DNA from 3 places in the Paenibacillus sp. FSL R5-192 genome. Region 1 is predicted to be linked to each of the others. Evidence: predicted binding sites of a transcription regulator. Region 1 holds the regulator's gene; each other region holds the start of a gene.
What was found. The regulator LexA, encoded in region 1, represses DNA repair genes until DNA is damaged. The targets are predictions, from matches to a motif close to CGAACATATGTTCG.

Region 1 (6,491 bases):
AGCAGCTTCAACAAGTTGCCTAGTTTTTTTTCAAAATGTCCTTTACAAAGGGTACACTTTAGAATTCAGAAGCCTTCTTTTAGTATTGTTATATTTAATATACGTGAATTTTATTGTGATGACAAAATTACTCCATTTTCGTTACGTAACCTTCATAGTTTCCGTAATATAATCCGTTTGAGTAGGTAGTAGATGCTAGATTGAGTACTCCATACCAAACTCCATCAGCATAAGTATATGTCTTTGGAACATACTTCGCATCTCCATACTTATTGTTAGCATCTGAATATCTCACATATTTTTGCGTCGCCTGAATCGTAACACTTTGTGCAGTTACAGAACCTTGAACAGAAGATGAGGCAGAAGCAAGTGATGCTGGAACAGCAATACTTGCTACTATAGCAGTGAGCGCTCCAATTGTGGCTAGTTTCTTTTTCATGTAAATACCTCCTAAATTTTTTTGAATGAATTATAAAACTTTACTTTCTAAAAATACCATATAATTCTATGTAAAATTATGATATATATTACATTGTGATTTGTATTTCACCCCCTACAGATCTACTAACGTAACTTCCAAAAATTCCTCCAACTGATTAAGTAGTATATCCAATCTAAACAGATTTGGACGATCATGAAATGCAGCGGATGAGTGAGATACTAGATGACTTTTTTTAATAGAAGTAGTACAAGTTGATTTGATATTATTTAACCCTTTCTTCGAAGACAGCTCTCAGGAGTAGTTGTTGGATTAAAATCTGCTCGTTGTGAAGTTGTGGCCGGGAATGGATAAATCATCTGAAAGCAAATTGCCAAAACATGTCCCCTGATTCTTCTTCACTTGCCCACGTAACATTTTTGTGTTTATCTGTGACCAAGGCTTACCTTTATAACAAACATATTCGTTCGTCGATTTAGATAATCGCAAAACTCACTTTTCATTAATATTAAACTGTCTGAAGCAAAAGATTTAAATCAAACTTCCTTAGAAATTCTGATAGCCATGAAATAGAAAGGAATACTAGCATTCACTCATTTAAAATTCCAACCATCGTTCAAATACATACAAATGGATGTTTCATTTGTATGTTGAAAGTTTCATATAGAAGAGGTATACTTTAATTAAATTTTGAACAATTTAATTTTAAATAATTAATTGGAGATGTTAATATGGATCAGGCTAAACAACTTGTGACAGAACAACGTACATTTTTTTATACAGGTCAAACTAAAAATATTGATTATCGGATTAATGCGCTTCAACAGCTTAGAAAAGGAATTGAAAAGTATCAACAACGGATTCAAGATGCACTTCAGGCAGATTTGAACAAATCAGAGGCGGAAGCTTACGGTTCCGAGATTCGCATTGTTTTGGGTGAACTGGATTTTGCATTAGAACACCTGCAGGAATGGGCTGCACCAAAACAAGTCCCAACCAATTCGGCTATGCCGGATGGTGTGAGCACCATTTACCCTGAACCATACGGAGTGGCTCTTATTATTGCACCTTGGAACTATCCTTTCCAACTGGCCTTTGGTCCACTGATTGGAGCAATTGCAGCCGGTAACTGTGCAGTTATCAAGCCTTCTGAATTAACACCAGCGGTATCTCGTCTGACATATGATCTGATTCAGGAGATCTTCCCTCAGGAGTATATCGCCGTTATGGAAGGGGAAGTTGAAGCAAGTACAGCATTGTTGAAAGAGAAGTTTGATTATATTTTCTTCACAGGAAGCACAGGTGTTGGTCGCATTGTTATGAAGGCAGCTGCGGAGCATTTGACTCCTGTAACCCTGGAGCTAGGGGGCAAGAGTCCTGCTATTGTCCATAACGATGCAGAACTGAAGCTGGTGGCCCAGCGTATTGTTCGTGGTAAGTTCCTGAATGCAGGCCAAACTTGCGTTGCTCCGGATTATTTGCTTGTACATGAACAAGTTCATGACGAATTGATCAATCTGATTGGCGCAGAGATCAAAGATAAATTTGGGGACGATGTGTTACAGAACGCTGATTTCCCGCATATTGTTAACTCGCGTAACTTTGATCGGTTGTCGAAATTCCTAACAGATGGCAAAACGCTGATTGGTGGACGTTCTGTACGAGAGCAGTTGCTCATTGAGCCGACTGTACTTGGAGATGTGAACTGGGAATCAGCTGTCATGCAAGAAGAGATCTTTGGTCCGATTCTTCCTGTATTTACGTACAGTGACCTGAATCCTATGCTAGATGAGATTGTTCGCCGGCCAAAACCATTGGCGCTATATCTCTTCACACAGGATGAGCAGCTGCAGGATCAGGTTCTGAATCAAGTATCCTTCGGTGGGGGATGTATTAATGACACACTTTCTCATATGACTTCACACTATCTCCCGTTTGGTGGTGTAGGAGAGAGCGGTATGGGCTCATATCACGGACAACAGAGCTTTGATGTGTTCTCGCATCACAAGAGTATTTTGAAACGAAGTAAATAATTAGCCGCTAAAATAACATAAACAAGAAAAAAGAGGTTGTCCTGTTGATCAGGACAACCTCTTTCGTATTTCATTACATCTAGTTTTGTTACTCAAGTTAAATATTAATGAATATCTCGGAAAAGGCCAATGACTTTACCCAGAATACTAACATGTTTCAAACGTAAAGGTTCGAAGGTCGCATTCTCCGGTTGAAGGCGAATATGATCTTTCTCTTTATAGAACGTTTTCACTGTAGCTTCATCGTCTTCAGTCATTGCAACGACGATATCACCGTTATCAGCAGTTTGCTGTTGACGGACAATAACGTAATCTCCGTTAACGATTCCAGCTTCCACCATACTATCTCCCACTACTGAAAGCATAAACACTTTCTGTTCGCCTACATAATGTGTAGGAAGAGGGAAGTAGTCTTCAATGTTCTCGGTTGCAGTGATTGGAACCCCGGCTGTAACCTTACCAACTACAGGGATACGTGCAACGCTATGAGCAAATTGATGAGAATGCTCAGATTCTTCCTGGCTCAAAAGCTCAATGGCTCTTGGCTTGGTAGGGTCGCGTCGGATCAAACCTTTTTTCTCCAAACGATCCAAATGTCCATGTACTGTTGAACTGGAAGCCAGTCCAACTGCTTCACCAATTTCCCGTACGGAAGGAGGATACCCCTTCAACCGGACTTCATTTCGTATAAACTCCAGAATAGCCTGCTGCCTGCTGGATATCTTCGACATACCGTATCAACCCCATTTTAGTAACGTTTGGGAAAATTATAACATAGAACCTCCGTTCGTACAAACATAAGTTCTAAATAAAATAGCATTAAATCAGTGTTTTTTAGCTTATAGAACAGAAATTGTCCAAAAGTCAGAGTATAATACTGCAAATGTTTTACAAAAGGACTTGAAATAAGATATTGCTCCTTCTAAAAAAGAAGCGAACAATTGTTCTAAAAATCTATTGAACAAAACAAGTGTTCGTGTTATATTGATTTCAACAGATAGGAACAAACGTTTGGAGGCGGGTATTTAATGAGATATTCTACTTATCAAAGCATCTATGAACCAATCAATTCGGAACTGGTGAAGTCTAACATAGGGAACTACAAGAAGGTTTTAGCGCGTTTCAAGATTTCTTCATGGATGTTAAAGGTAGCCATTACCTCTATGATTATATTTATTGGATGCAGCACCGTTTTAACTGTATTTGCCGGCAATGAGAATGATGTTCTGCCTGGAGGAAAGATCGCTGTTTCACAAGGGGAAACATTATGGAGTATTTCTTTGGAACATAAACCGACGAATATGGATACACGTATTTATATAGAAGCAATTAAGAAAGTGAATCAACTTCATACAACTTCCATCCAAGTGGGACAAGTACTAGCTCTACCGCAATTTGCAGAATAAAATGCACATCAATGAGTGTTAGCGCGTGTCAGCTTGACAAGCAGCCTTTATAATGGCAAAGTTAATATGACTTTGTATTTTTGGAGGGGACAAGCTTGGATATAGATAGTCTGGTAGCACGCATTAACGAATTGGCTCGTAAGCAAAAGTCCACTGGATTGTCGGAGGAAGAGCTTGCTGAACGTGCCGAGCTAAGAGAGATTTATTTGAGTAATATTCGCAGCAATTTCAGACAACAACTGGATACCATTGAGATTGTTGATGATGAGAATGACAAAGGCCACCAAGGCAAACTCAAACACTAACGAAACCTAATGATATCATTATGATATTTAGGTTTCTTCCTGTTATTTTGAGTGTGCAATTTATAGGGGGAAATGTTGGTTTGCAATTATGTAAGCCGATACAAAGACACATAAGGGGGATTCTCATGTCGCGTTCGTTCGAGAGAACGGTTAAGAAAAATTCCAAGCAGTTAAATCAGCAACGCAAAAAAAGTGGTCAACCAATCACAGGTACACCAGGTGAAGAAGTCTTTAAGGGACGCAGTCTTTTGTTCCCTATATTTTTGATTGGTCTCGCCTTTTTGTATCTGTTTATGAGCACGTTCCTTGTGCAAGCTCCAATGACAACTTGGGACTGGGTGACCATGCTGCTTTACGTATTTTTGGCAGTCATCTTCATGCTTCGACGTCCATACATCAAGATTAGCAGTAATCGGATTATAACGACGAAGGGTAATCGTGAACGTTCAATTGGGGTTGACGATATCGTCAAATTCAGAATTGAACCAGGTACAGTTGTTATCGAACATAACAGTCGCGGGAAAAGATGGGTGTTTACCAAGTTATTGAACCGTTACGATACAGATGCGATTGCAGAACGTTTGCTGAAATTTGCGAAAGCACACCAGATCACCGTGGAAACCGTCGAAAAGTAATTATTGCATAAAGGGGTAGATGATCGGAATGGCGTTAAAAGCGATTTTGTTCGACCTAGATGATACTTTATTATGGGATGAGCGTAGTGTTCGAGAAGCTTTTCATGAGACTTGTCTAATCGCAGCGCAAGAGACTGGGGTCATACCAGAAGAACTTGAAGAAGCTGTTCGTAATGAGGCACGTGGGCTGTATGAATCATATGAAACCTTTCCTTTTACCAAAATGATTGGAATCAATCCGTTTGAAGGCCTTTGGGCTAACTTTACTGGTGGGGATCAACCTGAGTTCCGTCAGTTGGAACAGCTTGCTCCAGTTTACCGTAAAGAATCCTGGCGTCGTGGCTTGTTGAAGTTGGGTATAGATCAGGAAGATCTTGCTGAACAACTCGCCGAGCAGTTTGGAGTAGAACGGAGATCCAGACCTCATGTATACGAAGAAACGATGGATACCTTGTGTCGGTTACAAGGAAAGTACAAACTGTTGCTGTTAACGAACGGTTGTCCTGCTTTGCAACAAGAAAAGTTGGATGGTGTACCTGAATTAACTCCTTTCTTTGATGAGATTATTATCTCGGGTAACTTCGGAAAAGGAAAACCAGATCCGTCGATATTTGAACATGCTTTGAGTAAACTGGGTGTTAAACCCGAAGAGAGCATGATGGTTGGAGACAAGTTAACGACTGATATTCGTGGTGCTTTATCATCTGGCATCCAATCCGTATGGATTAACCGTGAGCATAAGACCAACAATGAAGCGTATGCGCCAGACCATGAAATAACACATTTATCGGAATTAAATCAGCTTATTGCTAATTTCTAAGCGGAATCAGTTATAACATCTTTCCTCAGCACCCTGAAACATTGGAAGCTTCAATGAACGATGATGTCGTTCTTGAAGTTACCAATGTTTTTTTATTTGAGCTTGTTGAGTAAATTACCTTGTTAAAAGAGATCTCCATTTTTTTTGCTAAAAGTTATTGAAATTAGAGGGAAGCTGGATTAGAATGTAACTAACATACTAGTATGACTAGTATTTAGATTGTCATAAAGCAATATCTTTTTGACTTACTTCATTAAATGGAGGCAGGGAGTTATTGCTTATTATTTTCGATTGATTGTAAGCGCTTAATATTTTAGAGTATCTTCTTCCGATTTGGAAATCACACCACTTAGTAAGTGCTAAAGAATGATGTGAAGCACCTTGGATTGTGTGATTCTACATAATGCATCAAATTGATATCGCTTACATTTAGCAATTATCTATTTGGTAGTGGGGGTGAAGTTAAAGGAGTTGTTGTCTTCTACAAGAGGAGAAACGATGGGAAATGTACATGAATTACTCTTACTTATCAAGTCCTGGATCGGAGTGAAAACACATGGAGTCGGAAACCGCTAAAACAACGTTAACCATGACATCTTTACGTAAAGAGAGCAGATTACGAACGGCAGCAACTTTGTTCCGCAAAGACTGGCAGCTGTATTCACTATTAATCCTTCCCATCATTTATCTCCTTATTTTCAAATATGGACCGATGATTGGTAATGTGATTGCGTTCAGACGTTTTGTTCCCGGGGGAAGTATATTTGGAGAAACGTGGGTTGGATTAAGGTACTTCAAAATGTTCATTGAGGACCCTACCTTCTGGAGAGTATTCGGTAATACGCTGATGTTA
Region 2 (6,491 bases), on a different contig from region 1:
TACGGTGATTCGTGCAAGCGTAGTGGAGGGGACGAAATCGAATCTGAAGAAGCGAAGCGTGCGCCTTTGTCTCCAGATTTTCCCCTTTAAGAAAGGGAATCAAAAAAATCTGGAGACAACAGCGATCGGAAGATCGATTCGAACCCGGAACGTCATTTACGCGCCGCACCAAACCTATCTTTTCAACTAACTATGAAAGAAGTGGATCTACCTTGCCATCAGTTACACTCGAACGCAGTCGCAAAAAGCGGCTTGAACATGCACATCCATGGATATTTAACAATGAAATTGCCTCTGTTGACGGAAACCCGGAACCGGGAGATCTGGTCAATGTATTGAATCATCAAGGTCGCTATCTGGCGACAGGTTATTACAATCCTGCATCTCAGATCACTGTAAGGGTTGTAGCGTATCAACCGCTGGAGTCCGAACAGATGGACACCGCGTTTTTTGCAGCGCGTTTCCGCGATTGCTTGCGTCACCGGGAACGTTTTATCCAGGATGGAGAGGCATACCGTCTCGTTTACGGCGAAGCTGATTTTCTGCCAGGATTAATCGTTGACCGATTCGGCAGCATTCTCGTTGTACAGTTGCTTACACTTGGCATGGATCGTTGCCGTGAAGCCATCGTACAGGCACTCATTGAAGTAATGCAGCCGGAAGGTATATACGAGCGCAGTGATGTCTCGATTCGTGAACTGGAAGGTTTGGAGCAGACCAAAGGTCCACTGTACGGAGATTGCCCAAGACATGTCACGGTTACAGAGAATGGACTACTCATTAAAGTGGATATCGTGGAAGGGCAGAAGACAGGTTACTTCTTCGACCAACGCGAGAATCGTGCAGCCATCGAACCGCTTATGAAGGGTTGGGGCTACAAGAGTGGAATCACACTACAAACGACCGAGCAGGATGGCACAGAGCAGCTCTTGCCTGTGAATAAAAGTGGTAAAGTAGTTACATTCCCATATTGGGATGGTGCCACTGTACTGGAGTGTTTCTCACACACGGGTAGCTTTACGTTGAATGCTTGCAAGTATGGAGCCAAAAAAGTGACTTGTCTTGATATTTCGGAGCATGCCATTGAGAGTGCACGAACAAATGTGGAGCTGAACGGTTTCACTGACCGGGTCGAGTTCGTAGTTGCTGATGCATTCCAGTACTTGCGTGAACAAGTGAAAGGGCTGGATGAACGTACCGCACGTGCACGTGCAGGCGAACAGAAAGTGGATACATCCAAAGCGCTTGCAGCTGGCGGTAAAACATTTGATGTGGTCATCCTTGATCCTCCTGCATTTGCCAAAACGAAATCAGCAGTTAAAGGTGCATGTCGCGGTTATAAAGATATCAATCTGCAAGGAATGAAACTGGTCAATGAGGGTGGATATTTGGTAACAGCCAGCTGTTCGTATCACATGCGTCCAGACCTCTTCCTGGATACGATTGCCGATGCAGCGGAAGATGCAGGCAAAGTGCTTCGTTTGATCGACTGGAAAGCAGCCGGTAAGGATCACCCACAAATTTTGGGCGTGGATGAAGGACATTACCTGAAATTTGCTATTTTCGAAGTGCGCAGTAAAAAGAATTAATCGTATGATTTTCGTTCCAATCAAATATAGATCAAGTCAAAAGTCCACAGTGTGATAGCTGCGGGCTTTTTGCTGTTTTGCTGTGTTAACGGAGATGATCTCCGGTTTTACCGGATAGTGGCAAACGTATGTTCCGAACCAAGTCAGATATGTTATACTGGGAATTAAAATCTTGTACGTGTGGTTTGGAGGATTAGACATGTCCGTTCGTTTTGTTATTGGCCGGGCAGGCAGCGGCAAAAGCTCGCTGATTACCCGGGAAATTACATCCCTGCTTCAACAAGAACCGCAAGGTACACCTTTAATTTTGCTCGTTCCCGAACAGAGCTCTTTTCGAACAGAGCAGGCATTGGTGTCTTCTGGAGCAATTAAAGGTACCATGCGTGCAGAAGTGCTCGGCTTTCGCCGTTTAGCCTATCGTGTAATGCAAGAAGCAGGTGGTTCTGCTCGTATTCCGATCGGAGCCGAAGGCAAAAAGATGCTGCTCTACAAGGTCATCCAGCGCCGTAAGGAAGAATTGAAGCTGTTTGGTGCATCCGGCAGCCAGCTGGGTTTTATAGGCGAATTAAATGACTTATATAGTGAATTTAAACGTTATGAAGTTGATCCATCAATGCTGGAAGACGGGCTGTCTGGAGGGAATAGCTCATCCACTTCGCCGATTCTGGAGGACAAGTTGCATGACTTGAATCTGATATATCGTGACTATGAACAGGAACTGACCAATTTATATATTGATGATGAAGACACGTTGACCGAGCTGACAGATCGTTTGTCGGAAAGTGCATTGCTGCAGGATGCCCAGATCTGGATTGATGGTTTTCAGGGATTCACACCACAGGAGATGAGTGTGATCGGTAGGCTGATGTTGCAGTCCTCTTCCGTGACGATTGCCCTGACATTGGATCGTCCTTATGATCATGGCGCACTGCCTGGAGAACTGGAACTGTTTTATCCTACGGCAAGTGCCTATGCACGCCTGAAAGGAATGGCTGACGAACTGGGTGTAACGAGCGATATAACCGTGCTAGATTCGGAGATTCCACCGAGATACAAGGATCGTCCGGGACTTGCTCATCTGGAGGCTGGTTTCGACCGGCGAATTCGTTGGAAAAGTGAAGGCCTTGATTCCGGAATCCAACTGGTTGCAGCGGAGAACCGACGAGCTGAGATGGAGGGAGCACTGCGTGAGATGCGGCGCCTGGCACAAAACGAAGGTGCGCGTTATCGGGACATGGCGGTACTTGTCCGGCAGTTGGATACCTACGCTGATATAGTTGAACCGTTATTCAGGGATTATGACGTACCCGTCTTTCTGGACCGGAGAAGAAATGAACTTCATCATCCATTATCTGAGTTTATCCGTTCCGCACTGGATATTGTTCGGCGCCACTGGCGTTACGAGGATGTATTTCGCTGTGTCAAAACGGATTTGCTGCTTCCGCGTGATGGTTCCATCACTCGTGAAGATATGGACCAGCTTGAGAATTATGTACTGGCTTGTGGTATTCACGGGTATCGCTGGACTGACGGCAAACCATGGAAGTATGTACCAAGCCTGTCGCTGGAAGACAACGGTCAGGATGGCCGTAGTCGAGGACGGGACCAGATGCTTTCTTTAATGGAGAGCTGCCGAACGGTCATTACAGATTCCTTGGGTGTTTTTGAGAAGCGAATGAAAAAGGCAAAGACAGCCAAAGCCCAGTGTGAGGCACTATACAGACTGCTGGAAGATGCTGAGATCGCATGGAAGCTGGAGAATATGTCTGCTGAAGCTAAGGCACAAGGTGACCCCGAACGGTCGAGAGAACATCGGCAGATGTGGGGAGCTGTGCTGGATTTATTGGATCAGATGGTCGATATGATGGGGAATGAACGGCTGGATATCACGCTGTTTTCCGGGATGATTGAGACCGGATTGACGGAACTGAAGCTGGGTCTGGTACCACCAGCACTTGATCAGGTTTTGATGGGTTCTATGGACCGTACACGCCTTCAGGACATCAAATACGTATTTATCCTTGGCGCCGTTGATGGTGAATTACCCGCTGTACCTCAGGATGATGGCGTATTAACGGAACTGGAGAGAGCGTTACTGACGGAAAGAGGCGTGGCGCTTGGACCAGGTGCAACAAGGCAGATGCTGGATGAACGTTTCCTGATCTATACGGCACTTACAGCGGCAAGCAGCCAGTTGTGGCTGAGTTACCCGGTTGCTGATGATGAGGGGAAAACACTGCTTCCTTCCGAGATTGTCCGCCATGTACGGAAGATGTTTGGTCTACAAGAACAGCCATTGCTCGCTCAACCACCGGTTGCGAACTCGGAAGAAGCGCATTGGTCCTATGTCACCCATCCAGGTCAGAGTCTGTCTACGCTCATTGGACAATTGCGCAAATGGCGCCGCGGAGAAGACATCCCTGAAATGTGGTGGGCGGTCTACAATTGGCATGTATCTAGAGAGACAAGCAGACCTCAGCTGGAGCGGTTGATGGGATCGATCTTTTATCGTAATCGGGCCTTACCACTACGTACAGCTACCAGTCGCAGACTGTATGGTACAGAGGTGAGGACGAGTGTCTCGCGAATGGAGCGTTTCGTAGCTTGTCCGTTCTCCCATTTTGCTTCGCATGGGCTGCGCCTCAAAGAACGGCAATTGTATCGCCTTCAGGCTCCTGATATCGGACAGCTGTTTCATGCTGCACTAAGCCAGCTGGCTATGCGGTTGCGTGAAGAAAATCGTAGTTGGGGCAGTTTGACTCCAGACCAATGCCGTCAGGAAGCCGAGCAAACGGTGGAGCAGATTGCACCACAGCTGCAAGGGGAGATTTTGCTAAGCACCAAGCGATACGGTTATATTTTCCGCAAATTAAAGGACATTGTTAGCCGGGCATCCGTCATTCTTGGTGAACAGTCCAGACGCGGAAGTTTTGAACCGATTGGGCTGGAGCTTGATTTTGGACCGGATAAAACACTGCCGCCATTACGTTTTGAACTGGAGAACGGTTGTGTGATGGAGATCGTGGGTCGAATTGACCGTGTAGATGTCGCAGAAGGAGAGAATGGTCTGCTCTTACGTGTCATTGACTATAAATCAAGCCAAACGGACCTCAAGTTACATGAAGTTTACTATGGTCTGTCATTACAGATGCTCACCTATCTGGAGGTGCTGCTTAGTGCTGCCGAAGAATGGCTTGGGGAAACGGCGATGCCGGGAGGAACGTTGTATTTCCATGTGCATAACCCGCTGTTGCAATCCGCAAACGGCATGACATCAGAGCAGGCAGGACAAGAACTGCTGAAACGGTTCAAAATGAAAGGTTTGCTGCTGGCCGATCGGGACGCAATCGCTCAAATGGACAACACCCTGGATAAGGGGTATTCAGCAATTATTCCAGTTGCCCTTAAGGCGGACGGAAGCTTTTATAGCAGCGCCGCTGTAGCTACGCCAGAGCAATGGGATACGCTGCTTGCTTCGGTTCGCAGTAATATCCGTGAGATTGGTACCCGAATTACGGATGGGGATGTGGCCATTGAGCCTTATCGTATTCAGCAGGAAGTGGCGTGCACGTTCTGTCCGTATAAGCCTGTTTGTCAGTTTGATGAGAATATAGAAGGAAATGAGTATAACCTGTTGTCCAAACCGGGCAAACAGCAAATCTGGGATATGTTATCTCACACCAAGGGAGGGGAAACATCATGACGAATATGCCAAAACCGGAGGGTAGCTTCTGGAGTGATGACCAGTGGAGTGCCATCTCGGAAAGCGGAGAAGACATACTGGTTGCCGCAGCGGCGGGATCAGGCAAGACAGCCGTGCTGGTTGAACGAATTATTCGCAAGATCGCAGATCCCTCCCAAGGATACAGTGTGGATCGTTTACTTGTAGCTACGTTTACCAAAGCGGCCGCCGCCGAGATGAAACAACGGATTCGGGAAGCGTTGGAACGTGCGCTGGAAGAACAGCCTGGAGAAGAGCATCTGCGTAAGCAGCTGTCGCTGCTTGGACGGGCATCTATTACAACGCTGCATTCATTCTGTATGGAAGTCATTCGCCGTTATTATCAGCAAATTCCGTTGAACCCGGCTTTCCGTATCCTGAATGAAAATGAAGCGGAAATCATGCGGCAGGAACTGCTTGAAGAACTATTTGAGGAAAAATATGGCGAAGAAGATGAAGGGAGTACATTCCGCGAATTAGTAGACTGGTTCAGTGGAGAACGAAACGATGATGCGATGCATCGACTGGTGCAACGTTTGTATGATTTCTCCCGCAGTCATTCCTGGCCGGATCATTGGCTCTCAGAGATGGCGTCTGCTTTTCAGGTGGAAAGTGTAGAGGCACTTGGACATTCAGCATGGGTTCAGAGTATTTTGCGTGATGCGGCTCTTGCTTTAAGTGGTGCAGCAGGATTGCTCCGTCAAGGCATTCATATTTCCATGCAGCCTGAAGGTCCGGCACCTTATGCAGATACGTTAAAAGAAGACCTGGTGATGGTAGAAGAGCTGTTGTCTGCGGTTGAGATTATGCCATGGGAAAGGTTGCCTGAAGTGTTTCAACCCGCTACATTTGGCAAATTGAAACCCTGCAAAAAGGATCAAACAGACCCGGCTTTACAGGATCAGGTGAAGGAACTCCGTGAGGCCGCGAAAAAGGCAGTTACCGACCTGAAAGGTTCATTGTTCGGGAGAAGTGCGTTTGCGTTCTGGCAGGAGTTGGAGCAAGCGGCACCACTCATGCAGGAGTTGTCGAGGTTGGTTAGTACATTTGGAGAACGTTATCGACAGGCCAAACAGGAACGTGGGCAAGTTGACTTCAGTGATCTGGAGCATTACTGTCTTCACATTTTGCGACATGAGGATTCAACGCCTGAACTGTCGATGCCTTCCGATGCGGCTATG
Region 3 (6,491 bases), on a different contig from region 1:
GATTTCACGGCGAATCGGGTCAAAGCCCGACAGAATAACAGCTTCTGGCGTATCATCGATAATGAGGTCAATCCCTGTAAGGGTTTCAAGCGCACGGATGTTACGTCCTTCACGACCGATAATCCGGCCTTTCATTTCTTCATTTGGCAGGGTAACAACAGATACCGTTGTTTCCGCTACGTGGTCAGCCGCACAACGTTGGATGGCGAGCGTAATAATCTCGCGGGACTTTTTGTCCGCTTCTTCCTTCGCTTGTTGTTCAATGTCCTTGATCATTTGAGCCGTCTCATGACGAACTTCCTGTTCTACGTTGGACAGTATGATACTGCGTGCGTCTTCCATGGTGAGGTTGGATATACGTTCCAACTCTGTCACCTGGTTTTTGTAAATCATTTCGATCTGCTGCTGAGTCTCATCAATTCGTTTCTCTTTGTTAGCCACTTGCTCTTCTTTACGTTCGAGTGATTCCAATTTTTTATCCAGCGACTCTTCTTTTTGCAACAATCGTCTTTCTTGTCGTTGAATTTCATTCCGACGTTCACGAGTGTCTTTTTCAGCTTCAGCGCGAATGCGATGGATTTCATCCTTCGCCTCCAGCACCGTTTCTTTCTTCAGTGCTTCTGCCTCTTTCTTCGCGTTCTCCACGATTTGTACGGCAGCTTGTTCCGCACTAGAGATTTTAGCCTCTGCAAGAGATTTGCGAATAAAATATCCTACTCCGAACCCAATGAATAGCGCGGCTGCAACGAGAGCGATCGTGATTGCAATTTCCATACTGTTCACCTCCTCGTTGGTTCCTCCAAGGCATTCCTTGGGTCAATTTGCAGTTTTCAAACCTTACATATGTTTGGGAATAACGAATACTCACGGCGATCCCCCGCCGATTTTCATTTCACATGTACATGTTTCCACGTACTATTCACTGTTTCCAGCGAACCCATAATTAAGAATGGTATAAATCTTAAGAAACCGAAACCGCTTTTTTGGAAGGAAAAAGGGTTGTCCATTTCTTACAGACTCATGTCCATTTTAGTATTTGACGAAAGAAATTGTCAAGAGAATGCAGTATAGAGACTCTAGTCTGCTAATCCCATAACAACGCTTCGTCATCTTCAGGGTCCCCAGCCTCATCTTCTTCAATTAAACAATTCACGACCTTGCGCACCATATCCATTGAAAAACCACGTCTCATTAGGAAGGGAAGCGTTTTATTTTTCTTCTCTTTGACGTCCCCTTTGACCTGATTCCATTTTTTTCGTCCGGCACTCAAAGCAGTCTCAAATTCCGCATCTGTACTTATCCCTTCTAGTGCCTCAACAATGAGATCATTGGCAATGCCCTTTTGACGCAGCTCTTGCCTTATCCACAGTTTTCCCTTCCGCTTGCCCTCCATACGCTGTCTTGTCCATTCCTTCGCAAATAGATCGTCATCCACCAGGTTCTCCCGCTCAAGCCGATCCAGCGCCTCTTCAATCAAAGGTGCAGCAAACTCCTTCTGACGAAGTTTCTGACTTAATTCATGGCGCGTACGTGGCTTATGCTCCAAAAAACGCAGAGACTGTGCATACGTCCGCTGTCGCTCGTCAGCTAGAATGATATCTTCCAGATCCTTCTTCATAAACGTATTACCTTGAGTCATCCTGTATTTAATCATCACATCTTCAAGAACCGTAATGGAGTGGATGCCAAAAGTGATTCGATAACGAGCTTGCCTGCTCTTCGTTCGTTCTACACGTGTAATAATAAGTTCTTCGTTGTCCGGAAATTGGGATAGGCCATCCTGTTCTGCTTCTTCATATAAATCCTCGTCATGTTGATCCATTCTGGTCTCCCCTTTCATAACATTTTCATTCTGACTACGCCAAACACACCTTCAGATAAGACAAAGAACACCAATAATACAAAAGACCGGGAACTCTGCCCGGCCTTTACTCCACAGTTAGCGTGCTAACAGCCCCTGTCCATTGGGACAGGGGCTGTTAGACAGCACGAGTACTCCCACTACAATCCATTATCCAGATTGATCCAAGCTCAATCAGATAAGTTTACGGAGTCCAGTGGGGAACACCCTCAGGGTCCTCCCTACAAGGGAGGTTTTGAGAGATTACTCGTTGATTTCAAACAATTCTTGTTCTTCTGCTGCTTCTTTTTGTTGCTCTTCACTCGTTGGCGCAGGAACTGCAGTAACCAAGTTACTGGCTACACGAATTTTTTGTTCAATGATGTCAGCAATATCTTTATGCTCTTTCATGAACTGCTTTGCGTTCTCACGACCTTGTCCTAAACGCTCGCCTTCGTAGGAGTACCAAGCACCACTTTTATTAACGATGTCCAGCTCTGTACCAATGTCAATGATACTGCCTTCTCTCGAAATACCCTCGCCATACATGATATCCACTTCCGCTTGTTTAAACGGAGGTGCCACTTTGTTTTTCACAACTTTAATACGAGTACGGTTACCAATCATGTCATTGCCTGATTTGATACTCTCAATACGACGCACATCCAGACGTACTGTGGAATAAAACTTCAGAGCACGACCACCAGGTGTTGTTTCCGGGTTACCAAACATAACGCCGACTTTCTCACGAAGCTGGTTAATGAAGATTGCGATTGTTTTGGATTTGCTGATTGCACCAGACAGTTTACGCAGCGCCTGAGACATCAAACGCGCTTGCAAACCAACGTGTGAATCGCCCATTTCGCCTTCAATCTCTGCTTTTGGAACCAATGCGGCTACAGAGTCAATAACGACGATATCTACTGCACCACTGCGTACAAGAGCTTCTGCAATTTCCAACCCTTGCTCACCCGTATCTGGCTGAGACAGAAGCAATTCATCAATATTAACACCAAGTTTGCTTGCGTACTGTGGGTCAAGAGCATGCTCGGCATCGATAAATGCAGCTTGTCCACCCGCTCTTTGTACTTCAGCGATAGCATGCAATGCTACGGTTGTTTTACCAGAGGATTCAGGTCCATATATTTCAACAATACGGCCTTTAGGCAAGCCGCCTGTTCCTAATGCAATATCCAAAGCCAAGGAACCACTGGGAATAATTTCCACATTCATATGAGTGGACTCACCCAGTTTCATGATGGATCCTTTACCAAATTGCTTCTCTATTTGACGGAGCGCCATATCAAGCGCGGCACGACGGTCTGACAATAAGCTCACACCCTTTACTGTTTATAAGATAATGATACCTTGTTTTAACACGTTTGCCAAGCTTTTTTTCGAACATACATTCGTTTTTTTTGTAAAGGCCGAGGCGCCTCTTCCTCAAGGAAACTTTCCATTAAACAGAAAAAAGAACCGTAAACAAGGCTGTAAAGCCTAATTCTACGGTTCTTCCGTCTTCCTTAATTATACTTGCTTGGAACTGTAAATGCAATCGAAGCTATTAACTAATCAATCCATCGCCACAAGTTTTTGCCATAAGCGATATAGAATTGCTTTGGCTGAACGAATGCGAACCGTCTCGCGATTACCATTAATACGTAGCTCATGGATTTCCGTCTCTTTTCCACGTTCTGCAAGAGCGATGAAGACAAGTCCGGGTGGCTTGCGTTCCGAATATCCCGGTCCAGCTACACCGGTAACAGCCAAGCCAAAATCAGCATCGCCAATCATGCGGATCTGCTCAGCAAGCACTTTTGCAACCTCAGGACTTACCGCCCCAGGTGCATCTTCACCCTCCAGATAATCATGAGGCACATTCAGCAGCTTTTCTTTAATTTCATTGGAGTAACAAACAATACCACCTTTGAGCATTGATGCACTTCCGGGTACAGAGGTCAGACTCTGCATGACAAGCCCTCCTGTACAGCTCTCAGCAGCGCTGAGCGTCAGCCCCATGTCAGACATCATAGTTACAATCGTGTACTCTATAGGCACATCCTCGTTCGCGTAGAGATGTTCTGTCAAACGTTCCCGAATCTGAACTTCCATCGCATCCAGCTTCAGCTTCGCCTCTCCCTCACTCGCAGCCTTTGTGGAGACACGTACCGTAACTTCGCCTTCGCTCGCGTAAGGAGCAATCGTAGGGTCTGTCTGCGCGTCAATCAGATCCAGAAGTCGATCTTCAAGAGCAGATTCACCAATACCTGCGAATTTGAGCATTCGGGAATAGATCGGCATCTCTTCTGTGAGTACATGCTGGAACAGCCAAGGTTTGACTTCCTGTTCAAACATTGGAATCAACTCTTTAGGTGGTCCAGGCATCACAACATAATATTTGTCATTGTCAGAAATCGCATTTCCTGCCGCAAGGCCCGTTTCATTGGCCAGAGGTGTTCCGCCATCAATAACGATCGCCTGACGTCGGTTATTCTCTGTCATATCCACATTACGATCTCTGAAAAAGCTCTCAATTTTGTCCATTGCCATTCGATCTGTATGCAGTTTCCGGTTAAGAACAGCTGCGAGCGCATCCTTGGTCAGATCATCTTGGGTAGGTCCGATGCCACCGGAAAATAAAATAACGTCTGCACGGCTCTGCGCAATGCGAATAGCTTCACTAAGTCGGTTCAGGTTATCCCCAACCACCGTTTGGAAATATACATCGATCCCCATCGCAGCCAATTCACGGGATAGGTATCTGGCATTGGTATTGACGATTTGTCCAAGCAGTAGCTCTGTGCCAACTGCAATGATTTCTGCCTTCATTGAGCATCCTCCTGTACACGTGGTGAGTGATCAAAGGGCAATAGGATAATTTCCTATTGCCCCTGACCCAATGCTTCCTTCATGATTACCCAATTAAGAACAAACCATTATGCTTTTGTTAAATGAAGCAGGTTTTTGTTTTTAATAAAGTAATCGATACCCGACCAGATGGTAATAAGCGCTGCTGCCCATACCGCGATAATATCGACGTGAATACCCGTGTATGAAAACGGGAAATTGTTCAACAGCAACAGCACAATCGCCACAATCTGCACTACAGTCTTCAGCTTGCCCCAAGCACTGGCGGCAACAACCGAACCATCCAGCAATGCAATTTGACGCAAGCCGGTAACTGCAAATTCACGACTAATAATGACAACTGCAATCCAGGAATCCAGCTTGCCCATCTCCACAAGCGAGATCAAAACTGCAGTAACCAGCAACTTGTCTGCGAGTGGATCGAGCAGTTTCCCCAGATTGGTAACCATGTTATTTTTCCGCGCAAGGTATCCGTCAATTCCATCTGTGCTTGCGGCGATGATAAAAATAACAGCAGCAATCAGTTGATTATACGGAAGCGACAAGCTTCCAAGCTGCAACGGCTCTGGATAAAATGGAAAATCCACGAGCAGGAACACCATCAAAAAAGGGATTAAGCAAATTCGTGCAAGCGTAATCCGGTTGGGTAAATTCACAAGACGCCCTCCCTCATATCCTCCATTACTCCAAACAATCATCATAATCCCGTTATCATCATCCGGAACATGAAATGTACAGTTTCAATGTCAATCCATATTAACATGATCCCACTATGTAGAAACGCAAAAAATAAAGTCAACCGCTCAAAAGCAAAACGCTTTAAACGTTCCGGTGACTTCCAGAAGATGTACTGCTTTTCACAAAGTCAGCAAACGATGAGGACTGGACTTGATGCTTGACTGCCAGCAATGCACACTTAGTATAATATACGCCCAATACCGTGTCAAAAAACACTTTTGCTACAAAAAGGCCTTATTACTTGAAATTTGTATATTGCAAATCCAGAGGCAGGTTAGCACCATTTAGCAACTGCATGACAGCTTGCAAATCATTTTTACTCTTACCAGTTACCCGAAGTTGATCTCCCTGAATCTGACTCTTCACCTTCATCTTGGAGTCCCGAATCAGGATATTGATTTTCTTGGCGATGTCCTGATCAATCCCCTGTTTAAAATTCAAACGCTGGCGGACTGTACCAGAAGACGCTGGCTCTACCTTTGCGTAATCAATGTTTTTCAATGGTAGACCACGCTTCGCCATTTTGGATTGCAGCACTTCAATGACAGCCTTGAGTTTGGTCTCATCATCAGATACGATCGTTAACGCATCCTTATCCAGTTTCAGGCTGCTCTTGCTGCCCTTGAAGTCATAACGAGCGCCAATTTCTTTCTCGGTTTGTGTAACGGCATTTGTCAGTTCTTGCAAGTCCATTTTGGACACGATATCAAATGAATTTTCTGAGCTCAAACCAGTCACCCTTTCAGTTAATCGTATGTTCTGTAACATTATAGAGGATACCTTAAGCAAAAGTCTAATTTCAAGCTGTTTTACACAAAGAAAAAAGCATTTTTGGCTTCCACTTCAAGTGGCTGCCAAAAATGCTCGCTGGTTTAGCTTCCAACCTAATAGCGGCTGCGGTTGGGCTGTCTGAACATATCGAGCACACCCAAAAGTACATGTGCAAGTCCAAAACCCAATATTCCGTAACCCCAAGCACTTGGAGTCAGGTAATAACCCAGGAGGCTGACAATGATCCCTAAACCTGTTACGATCCAGCTGACTG

Region 2: the regulator LexA is predicted to act here: its motif matches at 1,711-1,724, upstream of addB (helicase-exonuclease AddAB subunit AddB).
Region 3: the regulator LexA is predicted to act here: its motif matches at 3,239-3,252, upstream of recA (recombinase RecA).

The regions. Positions count from the first base shown of each region.
Region 1 is NZ_ASPR01000049.1:343,288-349,778, reverse strand. It holds partial or broken gene C161_RS32150 (IS3 family transposase) at 1-23, shown strand, start outside; gene C161_RS26790 (hypothetical protein) at 128-439, opposite strand; gene C161_RS26785 (aldehyde dehydrogenase) at 1,171-2,472, shown strand; gene lexA (transcriptional repressor LexA) at 2,577-3,203, opposite strand; gene C161_RS26775 (LysM peptidoglycan-binding domain-containing protein) at 3,501-3,878, shown strand; gene C161_RS26770 (DUF896 domain-containing protein) at 3,974-4,183, shown strand; gene C161_RS26765 (hypothetical protein) at 4,309-4,818, shown strand; gene C161_RS26760 (HAD family hydrolase) at 4,847-5,638, shown strand; gene C161_RS26755 (ABC transporter permease) at 6,228-6,491, shown strand, end outside.
Region 2 is NZ_ASPR01000033.1:6,342-12,832, reverse strand. It holds partial or broken gene C161_RS33050 (hypothetical protein) at 1-190, shown strand, start outside; gene C161_RS19270 (class I SAM-dependent rRNA methyltransferase) at 213-1,589, shown strand; gene addB (helicase-exonuclease AddAB subunit AddB) at 1,789-5,292, shown strand; gene addA (helicase-exonuclease AddAB subunit AddA) at 5,289-6,491, shown strand, end outside.
Region 3 is NZ_ASPR01000014.1:739,708-746,198, reverse strand. It holds gene rny (ribonuclease Y) at 1-774, opposite strand, end outside; gene C161_RS11700 (regulatory protein RecX) at 1,085-1,822, opposite strand; gene recA (recombinase RecA) at 2,105-3,169, opposite strand; gene C161_RS11690 (competence/damage-inducible protein A) at 3,413-4,669, opposite strand; gene pgsA (CDP-diacylglycerol--glycerol-3-phosphate 3-phosphatidyltransferase) at 4,777-5,364, opposite strand; gene C161_RS11680 (YajQ family cyclic di-GMP-binding protein) at 5,684-6,175, opposite strand; gene C161_RS32340 (hypothetical protein) at 6,331-6,491, opposite strand, start outside.